Regions from separate parts of the Arthrobacter sp. 05T410 genome, predicted to be linked through region 2. Evidence: riboswitches for the same ligand, from Rfam matches in the RefSeq annotation. Region 2 holds a riboswitch; the other holds the start of a gene.
What was found. Region 2 has a riboswitch for glycine ahead of gcvP (aminomethyl-transferring glycine dehydrogenase). Riboswitches for the same ligand answer to the same signal wherever they lie in the genome.
Positions count from the first base shown of each region.

Region 1: another riboswitch for glycine. It lies ahead of gcvP (aminomethyl-transferring glycine dehydrogenase); the one in region 2 lies ahead of gcvP (aminomethyl-transferring glycine dehydrogenase).

Region 1 is NZ_JBFTLP010000016.1:2,610-12,708, reverse strand. Features, by position in the region: gene AC1DFR_RS16765 (flagellar biosynthesis protein FlhA) at 1-210, shown strand, start outside; gene AC1DFR_RS16760 (hypothetical protein) at 188-1,522, shown strand; gene AC1DFR_RS16755 (carbon storage regulator) at 1,532-1,780, shown strand; gene flgN (flagellar export chaperone FlgN) at 1,795-2,310, opposite strand; gene AC1DFR_RS16745 (sigma-70 family RNA polymerase sigma factor) at 2,555-3,373, shown strand; gene AC1DFR_RS16740 (Dps family protein) at 3,540-4,019, shown strand; gene AC1DFR_RS16735 (MFS transporter) at 4,156-5,742, opposite strand; gene AC1DFR_RS16730 (TetR/AcrR family transcriptional regulator) at 5,810-6,349, shown strand; glycine riboswitch at 6,618-6,716, shown strand; glycine riboswitch at 6,718-6,832, shown strand; gene gcvP (aminomethyl-transferring glycine dehydrogenase) at 6,872-9,793, shown strand; gene gcvT (glycine cleavage system aminomethyltransferase GcvT) at 9,806-10,099, shown strand, end outside.
Region 2 is NZ_JBFTLP010000030.1:27,618-37,716, forward strand. Features, by position in the region: gene AC1DFR_RS20980 (ABC transporter ATP-binding protein) at 1-586, shown strand, start outside; gene AC1DFR_RS20985 (hypothetical protein) at 676-1,689, opposite strand; gene AC1DFR_RS20990 (helix-turn-helix domain-containing protein) at 1,691-2,308, opposite strand; gene AC1DFR_RS20995 (TIGR04255 family protein) at 2,305-3,111, opposite strand; gene AC1DFR_RS21000 (KAP family P-loop NTPase fold protein) at 3,593-5,443, shown strand; partial or broken gene AC1DFR_RS21005 (protein kinase family protein) at 5,682-6,146, opposite strand; gene AC1DFR_RS21010 (hypothetical protein) at 6,157-7,116, opposite strand; glycine riboswitch at 7,421-7,518, shown strand; glycine riboswitch at 7,520-7,627, shown strand; gene gcvP (aminomethyl-transferring glycine dehydrogenase) at 7,680-10,099, shown strand, end outside.

The sequences.
Region 1 (10,099 bases), on a different contig from region 2:
CGCTCGGTGCGGTCCGCCGTCGACGCCGCGGCCGCCGCCAACCGCCAGGCCGTGCTTGTCTGTGCACCCGCGCTCCGGCCCGCCATCTACCGCCTCGTCGGGGCGCAGCCGGGATCCGTGCCCGTGTTGTCCTACCGCGAGGTGACCTCCGCCAACGTCCGGATCGAAACAGTAGGAGTGGTGCGCCATGCCGAACCGCTATCGGCTTAAGGGAGCCTCGCTCGAGGAAATCCGCCGCAAGGCAGAACAGCTGTACGGTCCGGCGGCCCGGATCGTTTCCGCCGAACGCGTCAGCAGCCCCGGAATCGCCGGCCTCTTCGCCCAGGACCGCTACGAGGCCATGATCGAGCTCCAGTCCAAACACGAGGTCGTCACCGGCGAGGTGGTGCCTGACGCCGACATCCTGGCCGGGGCCGATTCCGGCCCGGCGACTGGTGGTCCCGCCGGGGAGACCGCCGCCGGGGAGACCACCGCCGGGGAGACCACCGCCGGGGCGGCTTCCGCGGGCACTGTTCCGGGCACTGTTCCGGGCACCGTTCCGGGCGCCGGGACCCCCGCCGGGAAGTACGACGCCGGAGCCGCGGCGGCAGCACCGGCCCCGCCGGCGGCCCGGACCGCAGCGCAGGCGGGCCCGGCCGGAGGGCCGGCACGGCCCGCCGCCCCGACCCATCACCTGCAGGGCGCCGCCATCGCCGCACTCCTGGAGGAGGCGGACGCCGCCGAGCTGAGCCTGCACCGGCCCGCTCCTGCCGGTGTGTCCACCGAATCGCGGGACTTCGCCGAGCTGCTGGAACAGCTCGGTACCGGGCTCCGGACCCCGACAGATCCGCCCGCCGCAGCGCCGGACGCCGCCGTCGGGAGCCCTGCGCACCCGGCCGGCGCCGCCGCCGTCGGGAGCCCCGCGCACCCGGCCGCCGTCGCGCACCCGGCCGCCGTCGGGAGCCCTGCGCACCCGTCCGCCGTCGCGCCGGGCAACGCTGCGGGTGCCCCGGCTCCGGCTCCGCTGACCGGCGTCGGCGATCTCGTGCTCCTGATCGGGCTGGGGGAGGACGCGATGGATACCGCCCTGGCCATGTCCATGGCCTCCGGAGGTGCCGATGTGCGCACCGCCGGTGAGCTCTCCGCCTATGGCCACCTGCACGTCGACGGACGCCAAAGTGCCACGGCCGCGCGCGCCCATGCCGTGGTGACGGAGCGCACCGTCCTGGTGGCGTTCGGACTGGGCAAAGCCCGCAACGCCCTGGCCCGGGTGCCGTCCGTGGCGGCGCTCTCCGCCGACCAGGTCTGGGTTGTGGTCGATGCCGGACGCAAGCACGAGGACACGGCGCGCTGGGTCGGCGTGCTGTCCGCCCAGCTCAACGTGACCGCGGTGGCGGTGGTCGGCGCCTCGGAGACCGGGTCGCCTGAAAGCGTCAATGGCCTGGGACTGCCCGTGGGCTGGATCGACGGGCGCCCCGCCGGGCCCGAACCGACATGGCAGAACCGGCGGGAATCGTACGATGCTCCCCGGACTGAAGGGTAGATTGAGAGGATGCTGGTACTTACACGCAAGCCGGGCGAACAGATCATGATCGGCGACGGCATCGTCATCACTGTTCTGGAAGGCCGCGGCGACGGTGTTCGGATAGGCATTGAGGCGCCCCGCGGTGTGCCGATCCAGCGCCGGGAAGTCATCGAAGCCATCGCAGCGGCGAACCTCGCGGCGGCGGAAGCGGGCCCGGACGCCGAGGAGGCGCTGCGCGGCCTCATGCCGCCGCGCGCCACTCCCGCCGACGGCTGAGGACCCGCGCCGGATCAGACATGGTCCCCGCCGAGATACTGGGCCAGGAGCGGCTGGGCTGAACGCCGGACCACGGCGAGGGACCGCTCCAGGTTTCCTCCCATGGTCAGCTGGTCCAGAAGCCCGGCCGTGCCCGCCGGGCCGGCGCGTCCCGGCATCGGGAGGCTCCGCAGCGCATCCTCATTCACGCGGGAAGCCTCGCCCAGCCGGGCCAGGAGTGCGTGCAGGGCGTCCAGATGCTCGCGCAGGATCTCGGGCCAGGGCCCGGCGGGAGCGGCCGCAATCAGTTCGACGAGCGTGGTCTGTGCCGGCAGGCCCCATTGGGCCGCCACGGCAGCAGACTCGACGCTCCGGGCCAGGGCTTCGAAGCGCAGGCGGTCCAGCACGGTTTCAATCTCGGAGGCCATGAAGCTCAGCCATTCCAGATTCCCGGCCACGACGTGCAGGCGCTGCGTTTCCAGCCTGAAGAGGAGTAGCTCCAGCTGCCGCCGCTCCTGCCACAGTGCCGCGGAGAGATCACTTGCGCTCATGTGCCCCATTCTCTTTCCGCCCCGTGAATCACAGCTTCGGGGCGGTCACCGCATTTTTCGCACAGCTTTTCCCTGAGGGTACACGCAGATCTTGGAACAGGTGATAGGTTTCCTCCATGGGTGCTGCGCCCCTGCTTGCGAACGCTGACTCCAATGGGGGGAGCACCGGTCGGTTTTGGGTGCGGCTCTCGGCGTTTTAAGGGTCGAGGACCCTTCGGATCCGGTCTCATGGGGGGACACAGTATTGAATCGCGTGGAACGCAACGAGATGGTCACGCAGCACCTTCCGCTGGTGGGGTATCTCGTCTCAGATTTGTGCTCGAAGGCGTCACACCTTTCTCGCGATGACTTGGCGTCAGCCGGCGCTATTGCCTTGATTACCTCGGCCGATTCGTTCGATCCAGGCCTCGGGGTGCCGTTCGGCGCTTTCGCGCGCCGGCGTATCCTTGGCGCCTTCGCAGACGAGATGCGGGCCAGCGACTGGGCCACCCGATCCGCCCGCCGCCGGATCAAGGAAACCATGTCCGTGCAGGAAACCCTGGCGTCCGCCCTGGGCCGCACCCCCACAGTGGACGAGATCGCCTCTGCCCTGGGCGTCCAGCAGAGCGTTGTGGAGGCCGCGCTCGCGGATGCCTCGCGCACATTGACGCCCCTCGACGAGGCCGTGGTGGACACCCTGGCCGCCGAAACCCTCACCCCGGAACACTCCGTGCTCGCGGACGAACGGCTCCAGTACCTTCGGGCCGCCGTGAAATCCCTTCCGGAACGGATGCGCTACGTGGTGGAGGAGATCTATTTCGGAGACCGCACGGTCAAAGACCTGGCCGCGGAACTCGGATCCACGCACGCAGCGGTGTCCCAGCAGCGTTCGGAAGCCATCCGGCTCATGCGCGACGGCCTGAGCGCCCACTACGCCGACGACCCCGAGCAGCCGTTCCAGCCCCAGTCCAGGATTACCCCGAGGCGGCGCAACGACTACCTCACCCAGCTGTCCGAATCCACCTCCGGCGGCATCACACGGGCCGTGTTCCCGCGTGGGCCCATCCTCAACGAGGCCGTCTAAACCGCCCCAAAAACGGTTAGTAAGCCGACTTAGTAAGCTGACCGAGAAATTCCTCCCAGAAGCATCGCGGCCCGGCGCCGCGCTGCGGTAGCGTCGGAAGCATCGGCCGGGGTGCCAGCAATGGCATGCGCGGCCCGCACGGCACCGGTTCTATCGAGGAGGATTCATGAAAGCATCACCCACATTGACGACCAACCTGCAGGCAGTACTGGTGGACCTGATCGAACTCCACGTTCAGGGCAAGCAGGCACACTGGAACATCGTCGGGACCAACTTCAGGGACCTTCACCTCCAGCTGGATGAAATCATCGACGCCGCCCGGGGATTCGCGGATGACCTTGCCGAGCGCATGCGTGCCCTCCACGCCCTCCCGGACGGCCGAAGCTCCACGGTTTCCAAGTCCACCGCACTGGCCGAGTTCCCGAAGGGCCTGATCAACACGAAGGACGCCATCGAGCGGATTGTCGCCGCGCTTGAGGCGGCCGTCGGCACGATGCGCAAGGTCCATGACGAAGTGGACGAGGAAGATCCCACCACCGCGGATCTGCTGCACGAGTTCATCGCCAAGTTTGAGCAGTACGCCTGGATGGTGAATGCCGAGACCATGCGGGCCACCGCCAGCGTGACCACCCCGGACAGCAAGTAGGGACCGGCTCCCACCAGCCCCCCAAGAAACAGCAGCGTCCGGCGCCGGGAGGATACCCGGCGCCGGACGCTGCTGTTTAAGGGCTGGAACCCCTTGACGCTGACGACGGCGTGACGCTGACGGCGGCCGCTGAGCCCTATTGGGCCTTCGGCACCGACCGCAGGACGACGGCGGCCAGGACGCAGGCCCCGGACATCAGAACCAGTGCAATGGACGCTGTGACGTGCACGCCCGAGTCGAAGGCGGTGCGCGCGGCCGCCGTCACCGCCTCGGCCAGGGGCGCCGGAAGCATCCGGGCCAGATCCACAGCGCCGGCCAGGGTTTCACCGGCCTGGCTGGTGGCCGCCGCCGGGGCGAGTTCGGACACGCCCGCGGGAAGCCGGAGGTTGCCCTGGTAGGAGGCCGTCAGGATTGAGCCGAGAATCGCCGTACCCAGCAGGGACCCCACTTCGTAGCCCGTCTCGGAGATAGCGGCGGCTGCCCCTGCCTTGTCGGCGGGCGCCGCACCCAGGATCAGGTCATTGGAGATCGTCTCCGCGGCGCCCACCCCCAGGCAGAGCACCAGCAGGGCGGCAAGGAGCAGCGACGGGCCCTGGCTGTGGTCGCCGAATGCCACCACGAAATAGCCCGCCGCGCTCAGCAGCAGGCCGCCGGCCACCACAAAGCCGGGCCGCACCTTGCGCACCAGCGGGACCACGAGCAGCCCCGCTACAACCGTGGCGATGAGGGCCGGGACCATGGCGACGCCGGAGGCCGAGGGGGACTGGCCCTCCAGCAGCTGCAGGTGCTGGGCCAGGAAGAGGATGAAGCCGTTGAAGGAGAACAGTGCCAGGACGTTGGCCACAATGGCCGTACTGAAGATCCGGTTGCCAAACAGGCTGACGTCGAGCATCGGCGCGGTGCTGTGGTCTGTCCTGTGGATACGGGCAAGCGCGCGTTGCCGCCGGATGAACACATAGCCCATGAGCAGGCCGGTTCCGATGCTCGCGAAGGCCTCGGGAGCCGGCCCGTGGGTGGCAAGGGCTTTGATCCCGTAGACCACCGGCACCATGACCAGCAGGGACAGGGCAATGCTGGGCACGTCCACCCGGCCCGGCTTCGGATCGCGGGATTCCGGGATCAGGGCCGGCCCGAGCAGCAGCAGCGGCAGGATGATCGGCACCGCGACCAGCAGGACGGCGCCCCACCAGAAGTGTTCCACCAGCCAGCCGCCGACAATCGGGCCGAGGGCGGCGCCGCCGGAGAAGCCGGCGGCCCAGACCGCCACCGCCAGCCTGCGCCGGTTGGGCTGCGGAAAGATGTTCCGGATCAGCGACAGCGTGGACGGCATCAGCATGGCGCCGAAAAGGCCAAGCCCGGCGCGGCCGGCGATCAGCCATTCCGCACTCGGCGCGAACGCCGTCACGGCCGACACCGCGGCAAAGCCCGCGCTGCCCACGAACAGCAGCCGGCGCCGGCCGATCCTGTCGCCCAGGGAACCCATCGCGACCAGGAGTCCGGCCAGGACCAGGGGATAGGCATCGACGATCCAGAGCAGTTCGACGCCGGAGGCGGTCAGGCTGCTGGCGATGGCCGGCAGGGCGAACGTGAGCGCGGTGTTGTCCACGGCCACGAGCAGGACGGGGAACATCAGCAGGGCCAGCGCCACCCAGTCACGCCACGGTGCCCGGGGCCCGGTGGCCGCAGGAGTGCTGGTGGCTACGGTGATCGATGGAATGCTCATAAGGATAACTGTACCGTCTGGACGGTACAGTTAAGAAATGCGCGCGCGGACAGGCATGATGGGAGGCATGCCCAGGAAACCCGTCGCCCGCGAGGCCGTCCTCGATGCCTTCGAATCCCTGCTCATCGAAGTCGGTGAACGCGCCGCGACGCTGGACGCCGTCGCGCGCCGGGCCGGCGTCTCCAAGGGCGGCCTGCTCTACCATTTTCCGACCAAAGAGGCCATGATCGCGGTCCTGCTGGAACGGCTGGACCGGCTCCTGGCTGCCGATGTTGCGGCCATGGCGGCAGCCCCGGAAGGGGCGGCGGCGTACTTCATCAAGTCCTCGGTGTGGGCGGACACGCCCATGGACCGGGTCTTCGTGGCGGCCACGCGGCTCGCCGAGGTGGCGCACGGGGAAACGCTCCGCCGCTTCGCCGCCGGCCAGGCGAGCTGGCTGGAACTGCTGGCGGCCGACGTCGGGCCCGCCATGGCGAAGGCCGTCCTGTGCATGGGGGACGGGCTGTACTTCAACGCCATGCTGGCGCGGGGTCCCGGCGGGCCGCCGCCGGAAGTCGAGGCGGACGTCCAGAGCCTCCTGGCCGCCGTCGAGCGCCTGCGCGGCTGAAGCCCACACCCACCCCCTCCGACCCCCTACTCCCCGCCGACCCCCTACTCCCCGCCGAATTCGCCGGAAGCGTTCGAGTACGCCGGAAAGTTGCGGCGACTCCGGGCGTTTCCGGCGAATTCGCGCCGCCGGATTCGCCACCGGGTGGCTCGTGGCCCGTAACCTGGGTCCGCCGCCGGGAGGGAGTTTGCGGACGCGCGCCCGGCATAGGACAATGAGAGCTGTGACTGTAGTCACCCCCGATTGAACGCCTAATTAAATACGCCTTTGATCTGCGGCGGGAGAGTCCTGCAAGTAGGTACAAGCAGGCGCCGTAGGAGCAAACCCTCCCCAGGAATCTCTCAGGCCCATGTACCGCCGCGGCAAGGCATCTCTGGAAAGTAGCAGGCGTGTCCCGGACATGCTGTGCTCACCGACGGTGCAAGCGGAGCCCTGAAACGCGGGCTGCGCGGAAACTCTCAGGTCCAATACAGAGCGGGGAGGAACCCGAATCAATGTGGCGTACCCTGCGCCGCCTGAGTTATGGAGTTCCTTGTGACTGTTACCCCAGCCTCCACGTCCTTCGTTGACCGGCATATCGGCGCGCGCCGCCAGGCCGACGTCGACGCCATGCTGAAGGCTGTCGGCTACGACACCGTCGACGCCCTGGTGGACACCGCCGTTCCGAAGGACATCCGCCAGGACGCCGACCTCGCGCTCGCCGCGGCCCTGAGCGAGGTCGAAGTCCTCGCCGAGCTGCGCAAGCTGGCGTCGAAGAACAAGACCGCCGTGCAGATGATCGGGCAGGGCTACTACGACACGCTCACCCCGCCGGTGATCCGCCGCAACATCCTCGAAGCCCCGGCCTGGTACACCGCGTACACGCCCTACCAGCCGGAGATCTCGCAGGGCCGGCTTGAGGCGCTGCTGAACTTCCAGACCATGGTCCAGGACCTCGTCGGCCTGCCGATCGCCAACGCCTCCCTGCTGGATGAAGCCACCGCCGTGGCCGAGGCCGTGCTGATGATGCGCCGCGCGAATAAGAACAAGACGGCGCACGACGGCAAGACCGTCCTCGACGCCGACTGCCTTCCCCAGACCATCGCGATCGTCAAGGGCCGTGCCGAGGCCCTCGGCTTCGAGGTCGAGGTCGCCGACCTCTCCAAGGGCCTGCCCGACGGGGTCATCAACGGCGTCGTCCTGCAGCAGCCGGGCGTCTCCGGCCGCGTGTTCGACCACACCGCCGTGATCGCCGACGCCAAGGAACGCGGCGCCCTCGTCACCGTCGCGGCAGATCTCCTCTCCCTGACCCTGATCACGTCCCCGGGCGAGCAGGGCGCTGACATCGCCGTCGGATCCGCCCAGCGCTTCGGCGTGCCGCTGTTCTTCGGCGGACCGCACGCCGCCTACATGGCCGTCCAGAAGGGGCTCGAGCGCTCCATGCCCGGCCGCCTCGTGGGTGTCTCCAAGGACAACGCCGGCGTTCCCGCCTACCGCCTGGCCCTGCAGACCCGCGAGCAGCATATCCGCCGCGAGAAGGCCACCTCCAACATCTGCACCGCCCAGGCCCTGCTGGCCATCGTGGCTTCCTTCTACGCCGTCTACCACGGCCCGGACGGGCTGAAGGCAATCGCCCAGGCGGTACACGTCCACGCGAAGACCATCGCCGCCTCCCTGAAGGCCGCCGGTCTGGACGTGCTGCACACCTCTTTCTTCGACACCATCACCGTCTCCGTGCCGGGCCGGGCAGCTGAGATCATCGCGGCAGCCGACGCCAAGGGCGTCAACCTGCGCGCCATCGACGCCGACACCGTCGGCATCTCCGCCGACGAGGCCACGACGGTGGCCGTCGTCGCCGACGTCATTGCCGCATTCGGCGCGTCCGTGACTGCCGCGGCTGCAGGCACGGACACTGCGTTCGGCCTGGACCCCGCCGTCGAGCGCACCTCCGACTACCTGCAGCACCCGGTGTTCAACACGCACCGTTCCGAGACCCAGCTGCTGCGCTACATCCGCCGCCTCTCGGACCGCGACCTTGCCCTGGACCGGACCATGATCCCGCTGGGCTCCTGCACCATGAAGCTGAACGCCACCGCCGAGATGGAGGCCATCTCGTGGCCCGAGTTCGCCTCCATCCACCCGTTCGCCCCGGAATCCCAGACCGCCGGCTGGCGTGAACTGATCGAGGACCTCGAAGGCCAGTTGACCGAGATCACCGGCTACGACCAGGTCTCGATCCAGCCCAACGCCGGTTCCCAGGGCGAGCTCGCCGGGCTGCTGGCGATCCGCGGCTACCACCTCTCCCGCGGTGATGCCCAGCGCAACATCTGCCTGATCCCGGCCTCCGCGCACGGCACGAACGCGGCCTCGGCCGTGTTGGCCGGCATGAAGGTCGTGGTCGTGGCCACGGCTTCGGACGGCACGATCGATCACGCGGACCTGACCGCCAAGATCGAGCTGCACAAGGATGCGCTGTCCTGCATCATGATCACCTACCCGTCCACGCACGGGGTGTACGACGCCGATGTCCGCGAGGTCTGCGACGCGGTCCACGCCGCCGGCGGCCAGGTCTACATCGACGGCGCCAACCTCAACGCCCTCGTCGGGCTGGCCCAGCCCGGCATGTTCGGCGGCGACGTCTCGCATCTGAACCTGCACAAGACTTTCTGCATCCCGCACGGCGGCGGCGGACCGGGCGTCGGCCCGGTCGCGGCCAAGGCGCACCTGGCCCCGTTCATGCCGGGCAACGCTGTTGATCCCGCCAACGGCGCCGACGGCACCCCGATCTCCGCCTCCCGCTACGGCTCGGCCGGCGTGCTGCCGATCTCCTGGGCCTACGTGAAGCTGATGGGCGGCCGCGGCCTCACCGAGGCGACCAAGTCCGCGCTGCTCGCGGCGAACTACATCGCGGCCCGCCTCAACGACTCCTTCCCGGTGCTCTACACCGGCGAAGGCGGCCTGGTGGCCCACGAGTGCATCCTGGACCTGCGCGAACTCACGGCCAAGACCGGCGTGACCGCCGAGGACGTGGCCAAGCGCCTGATCGACTACGGCTTCCACGCCCCCACCCTGGCGTTCCCGGTGGCCGGCACCCTGATGGTGGAGCCCACCGAGTCCGAGGACCTGGGCGAGATCGACCGCTTCATCACGGCCATGGTCGCCATCCGCGCCGAGATCGACCAGGTGGCCAACGGCGATTTCACGGTGGAGCACAGCCCGCTGCGCAACGCCCCGCACACCGCCGCTGCCGTGATCAGCACCGACTGGACCCGCGAGTACCCGCGTGAGCAGGCCGTCTTCCCGGTCCACACGCTCAAGCAGGACAAGTACTTCCCGCCCGTCGGCCGCATCGACGGCGCAGCCGGGGACCGCAACCTGATCTGCTCGTGCCCGCCCCTCGAGGCCTTCGAAGAAGACACAGCAGTCCACTCCGACGACTCCGCCAACTCCGACTCTGACAGCTAAGGACAGCCAACGATGACTGAGAACTACACGGCCCTGTACGAAGAGCACAAGAAGCTCGGCGCCTCCTTCACGGACTTCGGCGGCTGGCAGATGCCGCTGAAGTACAGCTCGGAACTAGCCGAGCACCACGCCGTCCGCAAGTCCGCGGGCCTGTTCGACCTCTCCCACATGGGCGAAGTCTGGGTCACCGGCCCCGACGCCGCAGCCTTCCTGGACTACGCCCTCGTGGGCAAGATCTCGGCGATGGCCATTGGCAAGGCCAAGTACTCGCTGATCTGCAACGAGGACGGCGGCATCATCGACGAC
Region 2 (10,099 bases):
CTACGAGCTCGACGCCGGCCGGATCACGCTCGACGGCGTGGACGTCACCGCGATGACCCGCGACGAGCTGCGCTCGCGTATGGGCATGGTGCTGCAGGACACCTGGCTGTTCGGCGGGACCATCCGGGACAACATCGCCTACGGCCGGCCTGGCGCTTCGGAGGACGAAATTCTGGAGGCCGCGCGGGCGACATACGTGGACCGGTTCGTCCGGTCCCTGCCGGAGGGCTACGATACCGTGCTCGACGACGAAGGCGGCAACGTCTCGGCCGGCGAGAAGCAGCTGCTGACCATCGCCCGGGCCTTCCTGGCCCGGCCGTCCGTGCTGATCCTGGACGAGGCGACTTCTTCCGTGGATACGCGGACTGAGGTGCTCGTGCAGAAGGCGATGAGCGCGCTGCGCTCGGACCGGACTTCGTTTGTCATTGCCCACCGCCTCTCCACCATCCGCGACGCCGACCTCATCCTGGTGATGGAAGCCGGGCAGATCGTGGAGCAGGGGACGCACGCTCAATTGCTGTCCGCGGGCGGGGCGTACGCGGCGCTGTACGCGGCCCAGTTCGCGGCTCCTGTGGCGGAGGTTTAAGACGACGATCGAAACGCGACATGTCTGGGCGAACTCGTATTAGTCGTTTGGAATGTCGTGTCGAAAGGGAACCTGTTGGGGCAATTCCCCTAGTCTGCGAGCGGTGCTGGGGGCGATAGGTGTTCTAAATCTAGGCTCTCTGTCCTGAGGTAAAGGAAGAGGCTGAACTCATCGTCCGTGGATAGCTGACCAGTGACTGAGGCTACAGCTTCTGAAATCTCGGGTCGTAGTTCCGGCCCCTTAGGTTGACACAACTCGGCCAGAGACTCCGCAAAAGCTGACCATAGCATATGCCTGTCTGGAGCCGAGTAGGCTGGCGACTGTCTTGCGTCGGTCGCCATTAGTCTGTCAGCAATTTTGGCCGCGTCTTCGACCAGTTCGCCGTTTTGCCGCAGCTCGTTCATGAGCTCTGGGGACGCATCGCCCGGTTCAAAGTCCTCTAGAGCCGGCACAAGAGATGATGGCACGATTACGTGGATGGTCAGATGCATGCCGGTTGAGTTCCAGTCGTTGGACTGGATTCTCAAATCGACCGTCTCTCGAAGGAGCCGTCCCAGTGAAGACTCCTTGCCATGCCCCTTGGTGATTTTTTCTTGGAGCGGGCGAAACCAAGGCTGCACCTCGTCAGGAAAAGGGAATCTACTGAATTTGCGACCTATCTGGGCGGCGAATTTGCTTACTGCCACGGAGTCGTTCGGATCTACCCCGGATGAAAGACGCTCGCGCTCAACCAACGCTGATTTCGTCACGGTAGAGCAATGTGCAAGGTCAACGAAGTAATTGTCCTGGCAGAAACCGGAAAGATGGACATATTGGGGCATACGGCCGCTCTTAGCCATGCCACTCTTGTTCGGGGCCAATTGCACCACGGGGGCAACCACGGCATAAGGCTTGGAGGGCTGAACGAGATCACAAGTCTGGGTGATGATAGCGACGCCATAGGGATAAGCTACTTCCCCCAATGCGTCTGCACCGACGATCGGAAGAGAATAGAAATCCAGCACATCACCCTGGCGTAGCACGCCACATGCGGCAATGGTCGCGTCGTCTTGGGCAGTCCCGTTATCTGCTGCTGACGGGACTGTTACATCTCCGGTACCCAAGTCAGCCGATGAGACTGTCCGGGGTGTAAGCAGCGACCTGCAGAATTTCCGAATGCGGGTGCCGAGATTTGAGCTTTTCAAAGATGCTGGGTCCTTCAGGGGGAGTGGCAAGAATAAGTGAACGACGTTCTGCCGGGTTGCCGCTAGGGAGTCGGCTGATTACGTCGTGCATTTCACTCAATTGTTCCTCGTTGAGGGCATTCATGCGTCCTCCGCTGGCCCAGTGGTGAACGGCTCTCCGAGAGACGCCGAAGAGGCGCGCAAGTTGTTCCCAAGTGAGACCGGAATCCGCGTGGAGTCTGCGCACTGACTCCGCAGTGCTAGGCCGCTGAGGCTGGTCTGGCGCTGCATCCGCAACAGTTGAGAAAGTGATTGAAGAGGCCAGCGCCGAAATGTCGGAGTAGAGGCGAGTTGATGCCTCATTGTTTAGCCAAGTTCCAGTGAAGCCTTCGCAGATGATTTGGGAATCGAGCACAGGTGTTGCTGGGACACCCGTGGTCGTCATCATGAGGGCTAGCAAGCCGACACCAAGGTTCTGCACCGGCCGGTTGGGTTCAGACCAAGTCTTGTCATTCCGGTGCTGAGTGGAGCTGTCGGGAATCACCAATTGAGTCGTCATTTGTGGCCTCCAAAATGATTCAAGAATTCAGGCTTGACCGCCCACCTGAAATACGCATAAGCCAGTGACGCCAATTCTGTTGCCTTTGCCATGCTGTGAGTCGGATCTAAGGAGATTCTCGCCTCGGAAGATGCATCGAGATCTAGCAACCAGCTCTTCGCATCAATCGGAGGTATGACAGGATCAATGGTGGCCCCCTTAGGTAGCTGGGCTGACCGTACTCGCAGGTGGGATTCGTCTACTTTGTACACCGCTTCCGTCAAGGTGTGTACCATCTCAACTGATTTGCCAAAATCGGAGGAGCCGAGGGCCGGAATTTCAACTAGGTCGTTGAGTCGCTCAAAGTCTTCCGCTTTCGAAATGCGATTGGTGTAACGGAAGCCAATTCGTTCCACAACAGGAATCTCCACTATAGACAGAAGTGTCTTCAGGGCAGCCTCCATCCGTGTGAAGAAGTCGTTTCGATTAGTGTAATTCTTAGTCTGGAGCGTCATGAAACGCTGTGAAACTAGAATGCTCCAGTCCCCATCCGCACTCGTCCACTCGTAAATATCATCACCCTGGGACTGGGATATGCCTTGCGGAGAAAGCTGGTACTGAACTTCTTTGTGTTGGTTATTTATCGGGTAATCGTGGGCGATTGCGCGACCGAAGGAATTTGCAATACTGCTGATGTCACCTGTCATCGTTGTTATTTGGGGCCAGCGGATCTGGCTAATAACAAGAATTAGGGGCGCTGCCGCCAATTGAGTCTCCTCCACGGGTTCTCCTGTGAAGGGATTATTAGAGAGGTAGTCCGCCATGCTTCACACTGTACTTCACATGGCACTCAGACATGCCGGTAGTTTCAACGTTGTTATGTGAGGTGGGTCACAGTATCTTTGTGGGCTCACGACCACATTTGGGACGCAGCCCAGCTTCCTGGGAGGATGCCATCGGCACCGTCCGTTTGACCACGACCCATGAATGGCTCTTAGGCCTGAAGTCACTCCCGCGCCCGAGCGGACGTTCCATCTGGTCGGTAGTCAAGTTAGGAAGCATTCCGGCGTGCTCCAGGATGACGTTCGCGGTCTGCCCGGCGACATAGGCAAATCCCTCATGGAACCATGGGTACAGCACCGCAAACCTGCATAGCCGACACAAGCAAACTAATCTCTGGGGCAGCCTAACTGGTCCATCAGTCCGTTGACTGTCCCACGTACGGGTGGCGAGATTCCAATTGGCCAAGCGTTCCGTCCAACATTAGAGTCTCGAGTTGTGAACCCCAACCGGACTGAAAATACCATGCTGCACGGACCATACGGCTACGTTGACCTTCCGGTCGTTCCCTCGGAGGGGCGGGATCGACTCAATGTCGAGGCGTACTACGCGGGCCTTGCCTCGTTCATCGCCGAATGCCAGACGCCGATGACAATCGCGGTCCAAGGAGACTGGGGAAGCGGCAAATCGACCGCACTTAACTTCGTACAGTCGTTGCTGCCGGACTCGGTAGAAGTGATTGAATTCAACACGTGGTTATACTCCCAATTTGATCTAGGTGAGTCCCTCGTTTTCTCTATGGCCCACGAGATCATTCGCCCGATATCCAAGGGCTCAAGCACCGCGAAGAAGCTTATGCGGTTCGTCGCGACCATGGGCGCAGGTGTCCTCAAGGGCGGTGCAGACGTAGTCGGCGCTGCCACCGGCACGGCGCCCCTGGCATCCGCTGTGGTTGAGTCGTTGAAGAACGCGACCTACTCCGAAGAGGCACCTAACGCCATTGCCGAACTCAAGCTAATGCGCCAGCAGTTCGCTACCTCAGTGCACGAATACTGCAACGAGCACAACATCGACCGGATCGCGATCTTTATTGACGACCTGGATCGGGTGGACCCGGGTCGAGCCATTGAGATCCTCGAGAGCCTCAAACTGTTCTTCGAGGTTAAACAGTGTGTATTCGTCCTAGCGCTCGATTTCGACGTAGTGGTGCGGGGGGTGGGCATTCGGTACGGAAGCGAGTTCAAGACGAAAAAGGCTCGCCAGTACTTCGACAAGATCATCCAGGTGCCGTTCTCGATGCCAGTGGCTTCCTTCGAAGTCGACGAGATTCTGAGAGAAGCACTCGACCGCTCCGGCGTAATCGGACGCGACGGTGCGGACGACTTCGACAAGTACCTTAAAGTCGTTCGGGAGTCGGTAGGCACAAACCCTCGATCCATTAAGCGTCTGCTCAACTCTTTCGAATTGCTGCAACTGATTCTCTCTTCGCAAGGCACGCCGCTATTCGACGCAGAGACGAGACTGCCCCTCATCGTCTTCGCGCTGCTGTGCGCGCAGGCAGCATATCCCGAGCTGCACCGACAAGTGATCGAGGAGCGCGGGGCGGAGGACGACCTAGACGAAGTTCTCTCTGGCGGAGTGGGAGATGACGATGCCATCGCGCTTGCGAAGGCCTTCGACCTCGAGATGACCGATGTGCGCGCGTTCCGCCGATTCCGAGAGCATCTGGGGGTGCTGTCAAGCGACAAGGACGGTCAACTCGATCTTGCGGTTTTGCGTCGGGCGATAGCGCTCTCCCAGGTGACGTCTGTCGGCAGTGCCCGAAGCAACGAGACACAGGACGAAGGGAAGTCAATCGGCGTTCCGGAAGTGGTCGAGTCCGTGCGGGCGAACAGCAGCGAGCGTACAGCAGAGCTACTAAGTGCCCTGGCTGACGGTCTCGCCTCCCGCCTCGGCCGTCGAGAGTTCAGCATGATCGCCCAGAACTCGGCGAAGGTGATCACGTTATATACCTCGAAGGATGCCGACCACGTTTTGAAGCTAGGTCCGCGGGCCCGGCCAAGGTTTGCCGCCATCGGATACAGCCGCAAGGGGCTGAACATCACCTTTGGGCGTGCTGTCAGCGACGCGGAGCACCCAAGTAGGCCTTTTGGTGAGGAATGGGACGACCTTGTCGCCGAGCTCGAGCAAATATTCCCTGACGATGGCGGGCCGACGGGAGCCATGTTACGCATCCGCTCGACTGGATACCCGCTGTTCCTAGACGGCATAACTGAGAAGGATGGGATCGATGAGCTCTGCGATCTCCTGATAAAGGTGTACGACGTTGTCCTGAACTACCGTGCCAAGCGGGAGCGGTTGTCACTGGAGGGATGAAGGCGTTCAGACCATCAGATGCGCAACACTTCTGGTGCTTAGTGGATGCACTTGTTGAAGTTGCAGAAGCCGCATGCACCAGCCTGAACCACCGGCAAGAGGCCTGCACCGTCCGCTGCAGCCATGAAGTTGGATGAGCAGATCCCCGAGCGGGTCTTCGCCTTCGAGGCGGCCCGGGAAGACGGGGAGGTACATGCCCTTGACGCCAAACGCGCGAACGCGTGGCCCGAGCGGGCGCTCAAACGAGCGGCCAGGGGTAGCGCATGCCGGTGCGGTCAACCGGCAGGACCCGTGCGTGCAGCAGGCGCTGGACGCGGCGCTGCAGGGCGGTGACCTCGTCGTCGTCGAGGAGCTCGGCCACCTCGGGAGGAGCGGCCTCGGCGAGCGGGGCGATGTCCTCGAGCAAGGCATCGGGGATGGGTTCGCCGGCGAAGTCCCAGATCACGGTGCGGAGTTTGAAAGCGGCGGAGAAGCAGAGTCCGTGGTCGATGCCCCAGACCCGTCCGTCGTCGCCGCGCAGCACGAGCCCGCTCTTGCGGTCGGTGTTGTTGGCGACGTAGTCGAACAGGGTCATTCGCGCCAGGTCGCGGTGGGTCTCTGGGGCGTCCTCGAACAGCGTGAAGTAGTGCTCGCGGAAGTCGCACTCGATGAACCACTGCAGCGACCCGACCCCCAGCGGGGCTTCCTCGCGGATCACGGTCGGCGCCCCGATTTTACGTGGACGGGAAGGTGGGCGCGTCCGGTCGCCGGCGAGCGGCAATGGATTTGGCACCCAGCCCCGCCGATGCGATGACCAGGGCCAGCAAGATTTTGGGAGCTGCTCCGCCCTCGGGTCCAAGTGTTGCCGCCAAGATTTGCCGACTCATCAACAGCATCTCCTGCAGATCGCCAGCCAGTACACGGGTTCCCAGGACGTAGTCGACGGAGATGAACAGGGCGGGAACCACCCACAACAGGGCAAGATTCACGACCCACACCGCGGTCCGCCGCGCAGGACGAAGGCCGCACCATGCCAGGGCGCATCCAACGAGGATGGCGGGAATCCAGTGAGCGATTGACGGCACTGCGACGGGGACGTTGATGTGCCCAACAAAGCCGACAACCCACTCCACCGTCCACGACGCGAACGGCACCGCCATGAGTCCGGCGCCCAATGCCGTCAGGCTCCGTGACCTTGAGCAGAGCATCAGGTGCGCCACGAGGGCCGCAGCGAGCGAGGCGGTCACGCCCGCGAGTAACCCGGCGAAGTAGAGGCTCGCCGTTGTTCCGCCCGTCAAGCCGCCGTCGAGCACTGTAAAGGACTGGGCGGCCGCCGTGAACTGAACCACAAGAACGCCGGCTGCCGCGCACCACGCCACCAGCCGCCGTCGGGCAGGAGACCAGATGCGCACCGCGAGTCCGGCCGCTGCACCTCCTACGGTGAGGAGGGCCACGATCGTGGTGAGTTCGTACTGGCTTAGCGGCAGTAACGACACAGGCATCTGGTCTGGAATGACCTCTGCGCCCCACAAGTTCTGCAACGGGAGCTGTGCGCCGGATACCAGCCAAGGGCCCAAGCCGAGCAATCCTGCCAGGATCCCGATCAGCCACCCCCAAGCGGCATCCCCGGCGGGAGTCCGGCTTGGTGGTCGGCTGGGAGCTGCCTGTTCCGTCGCTTGATCCGGAAGGCTCACGGAGGCTCCTTGCATATGGGCGCTCTGGGAGGGGCGCGCACGAGAAAGTAAGGTATCCCGTCCAGAATAATGCACCGAATGGATTAACCTCCTGGGTCCGATCCACGAGGTGGACGACGACCTCTGGGACCGCGTGTTCCGGATCAACGTCACGGCCCTCATGCGCCTCACCCACGCAAGCGGACGACGGCGAAGAGCTCCCGCCGTCGTCCGAGGGAACAGCGACTCAATTGAAATAAATTTTGCATCCTGCCCGGGAACCGGATAAATTGTGAGCTGTGTCACCGACCAGTGGCACAGCTTATGATCTGCGGCGGGAGAGTCCTGCCGGTACGTTCAGCAGGCGCCGTAGGAGCAAATCCTCCCCAGGAATCTCTCAGGCCCACGTACCGCCGCGGCAAGGCAACTCTGGAAAGCAGTCCGGGCAATCGGGCTCACCGACGGTGCAAGTGGCGCGCTGCTATCAGCAGGGCAAAACGGAAACTCTCAGGTCCAATACAGAGCGGGGAGGAACCCGAATCATCGTGGCGTCTTGATGCCACCTGAATTATGGAGTTCCTCTCATGACGGTTCAATCGTCCCCGTCCACCTTCGCAGACCGCCACATCGGCGCCCGCCGCCAGGCCGACATCGACACCATGCTCAAGGCCGTCGGCTACGACAGCGTTGATGGCCTCGTTGACAACGCGGTCCCCGATTCCATCCGCCAGGAAAAGCCCCTCACCCTGGACAGCGCCCTCAGCGAAGTCCAGGTGCTGGCCGAACTGCGCAAGCTCGCCTCCAAGAACAAGACGGCCGTGCAGATGATCGGCCAGGGCTACTACGACACCGTCACCCCGCCGGTGATCCGCCGCAACATCCTCGAAGCCCCCGCCTGGTACACCGCCTACACCCCGTACCAGCCGGAAATCTCCCAGGGACGCCTCGAGGCGCTGCTGAACTTCCAGACCATGGTCCAGGACCTCACCGCACTCCCGGTCGCCAATGCGTCCCTCCTGGACGAGGCCACCGCGGTTGCCGAGGCCGTGCTTCTCATGCGCCGCGCCAACAAAAACAAGTCCGCTGCCGGGGCCAAGACCGTCCTCGACGCCGACTGCCTCCCGCAGACCATTGCCATCGTCAGGGGCCGAGCGGAGGCGCTGGGCTTCGAGGTGCAGGTCGCTGACCTCTCCGCCGGTCTGCCCGACGGCGACATCAACGGTCTCGTCCTCCAGCAGCCGGGCGTCTCCGGCCGGGTGTGGGACCAGTCCGGCGTGATCGCGGAGGCCAAAGAACGCGGCGCACTGGTCACCGTGGCGGCGGATCTGCTTGCCCTGACCCTGATCACCCCTCCGGGCGAGCAGGGGGCGGACATCGCCGTCGGCTCCACCCAGCGCCTGGGCGTGCCGCTGTTCTTCGGCGGCCCGCACGCCGCGTACATGGCGGTGCGCGAGGGCATGGAACGCACGCTCCCCGGCCGCATCGTCGGCGTCTCCAAAGACAACGCCGGCGTCCCGGCGTACCGCCTGGCCCTGCAGACCCGCGAGCAGCACATCCGCCGCGAGAAGGCCACGTCCAACATCTGCACCGCGCAGGCACTGCTGGCCATCGTGTCCTCGTTCTACGCCGTCTACCACGGCCCGGACGGACTGAAGGCGATCGCCGAGACCGTCCACAACAACACCCGCGCCCTCGCCGCCACGCTGAAGATCGCCGGCCGGGAACTGGCGAGCGAGTCCTTCTTCGACACCCTCACGGTCCGCGTCCCCGGCAAGGCCGCCAAGGTCATCGCCGCCGCCGAGGCCCGGGGCATCAACCTGCGGCTCATCGACGCGGACACAGTTAGCGTGTCCGTCGATGAAACCACGACGCCGGAGGTCCTCTCCGCGGTCGTCGTCGCCTTTGGCGCCGGTCCGGTGGTGGAGGCCAAGGGCTTCGAGCTGCCCGGGAGGGTGCTGCGCACCTCCGACTTCCTGCAGCATCCGGTCTTCAACACGCACCGCTCCGAAACCCAGCTGCTGCGCTACATCCGCAAGCTCTCGGACCGCGACCTCGCCCTGGACCGCACCATGATCCCGCTGGGCTCCTGCACCATGAAGCTGAACGCCACGGCCGAGATGGAAGCGATCTCCTGGCCAGAGTTCGCCTCCATCCACCCTTTCGCGCCGGACTCCCAGACCGAGGGCTGGCGGGAACTCGTCAGCGGCCTCGAAGCTGACCTCGCCGAAATCACGGGCTATGACCAGGTCTCCATCCAGCCGAACGCCGGCTCCCAGGGCGAGCTCGCCGGCCTGCTGGCCATCCGCGGCTACCACCACTCCCGCGGGGAGGCCCAGCGCAACGTCTGCCTGATCCCGGCCTCCGCGCACGGCACCAACGCCGCCTCCGCCGTGCTGGCCGGCATGAAGGTGGTCGTCGTGGCCACAGCCTCGGACGGCACGATCGACCACGCGGATCTTCAGGCGAAGATCGAGGCCAACAAGGACGCCCTGTCCTGCATCATGATCACCTACCCGTCCACCCACGGGGTGTACGACGCCGACGTCCGCGAGGTCTGCGACGCGATCCACGCCGTCGGCGGCCAGGTCTACGTCGACGGCGCCAACCTCAACGCCCTCGTCGGGCTGGCCCAGCCGGGCAAGTTTGGCGGCGACGTTTCGCACCTGAACCTGCACAAGACCTTCTGCATCCCTCACGGCGGCGGCGGACCGGGCGTTGGCCCGGTTGCTGCAAAGGCCCACCTGGCGCCGTTCATGCCGGGGGACGCGAACAAGGTCGAACCGGGAAAGGGAGTTGCCATCTCCGCTTCGCGTTACGGATCCGCCGGTGTCCTGCCGATCTCCTGGGCGTACGTGAAGTTGATGGGCGGCCAGGGCCTCACCGAGGCCACCAAGTCCGCGCTGCTCGCGGCGAACTACATCGCATCCCGGCTGGATGAGCACTTCCCGGTGCTCTACACGGGGGAGAGCGGCCTGGTGGCCCACGAGTGCATCCTGGATTTGCG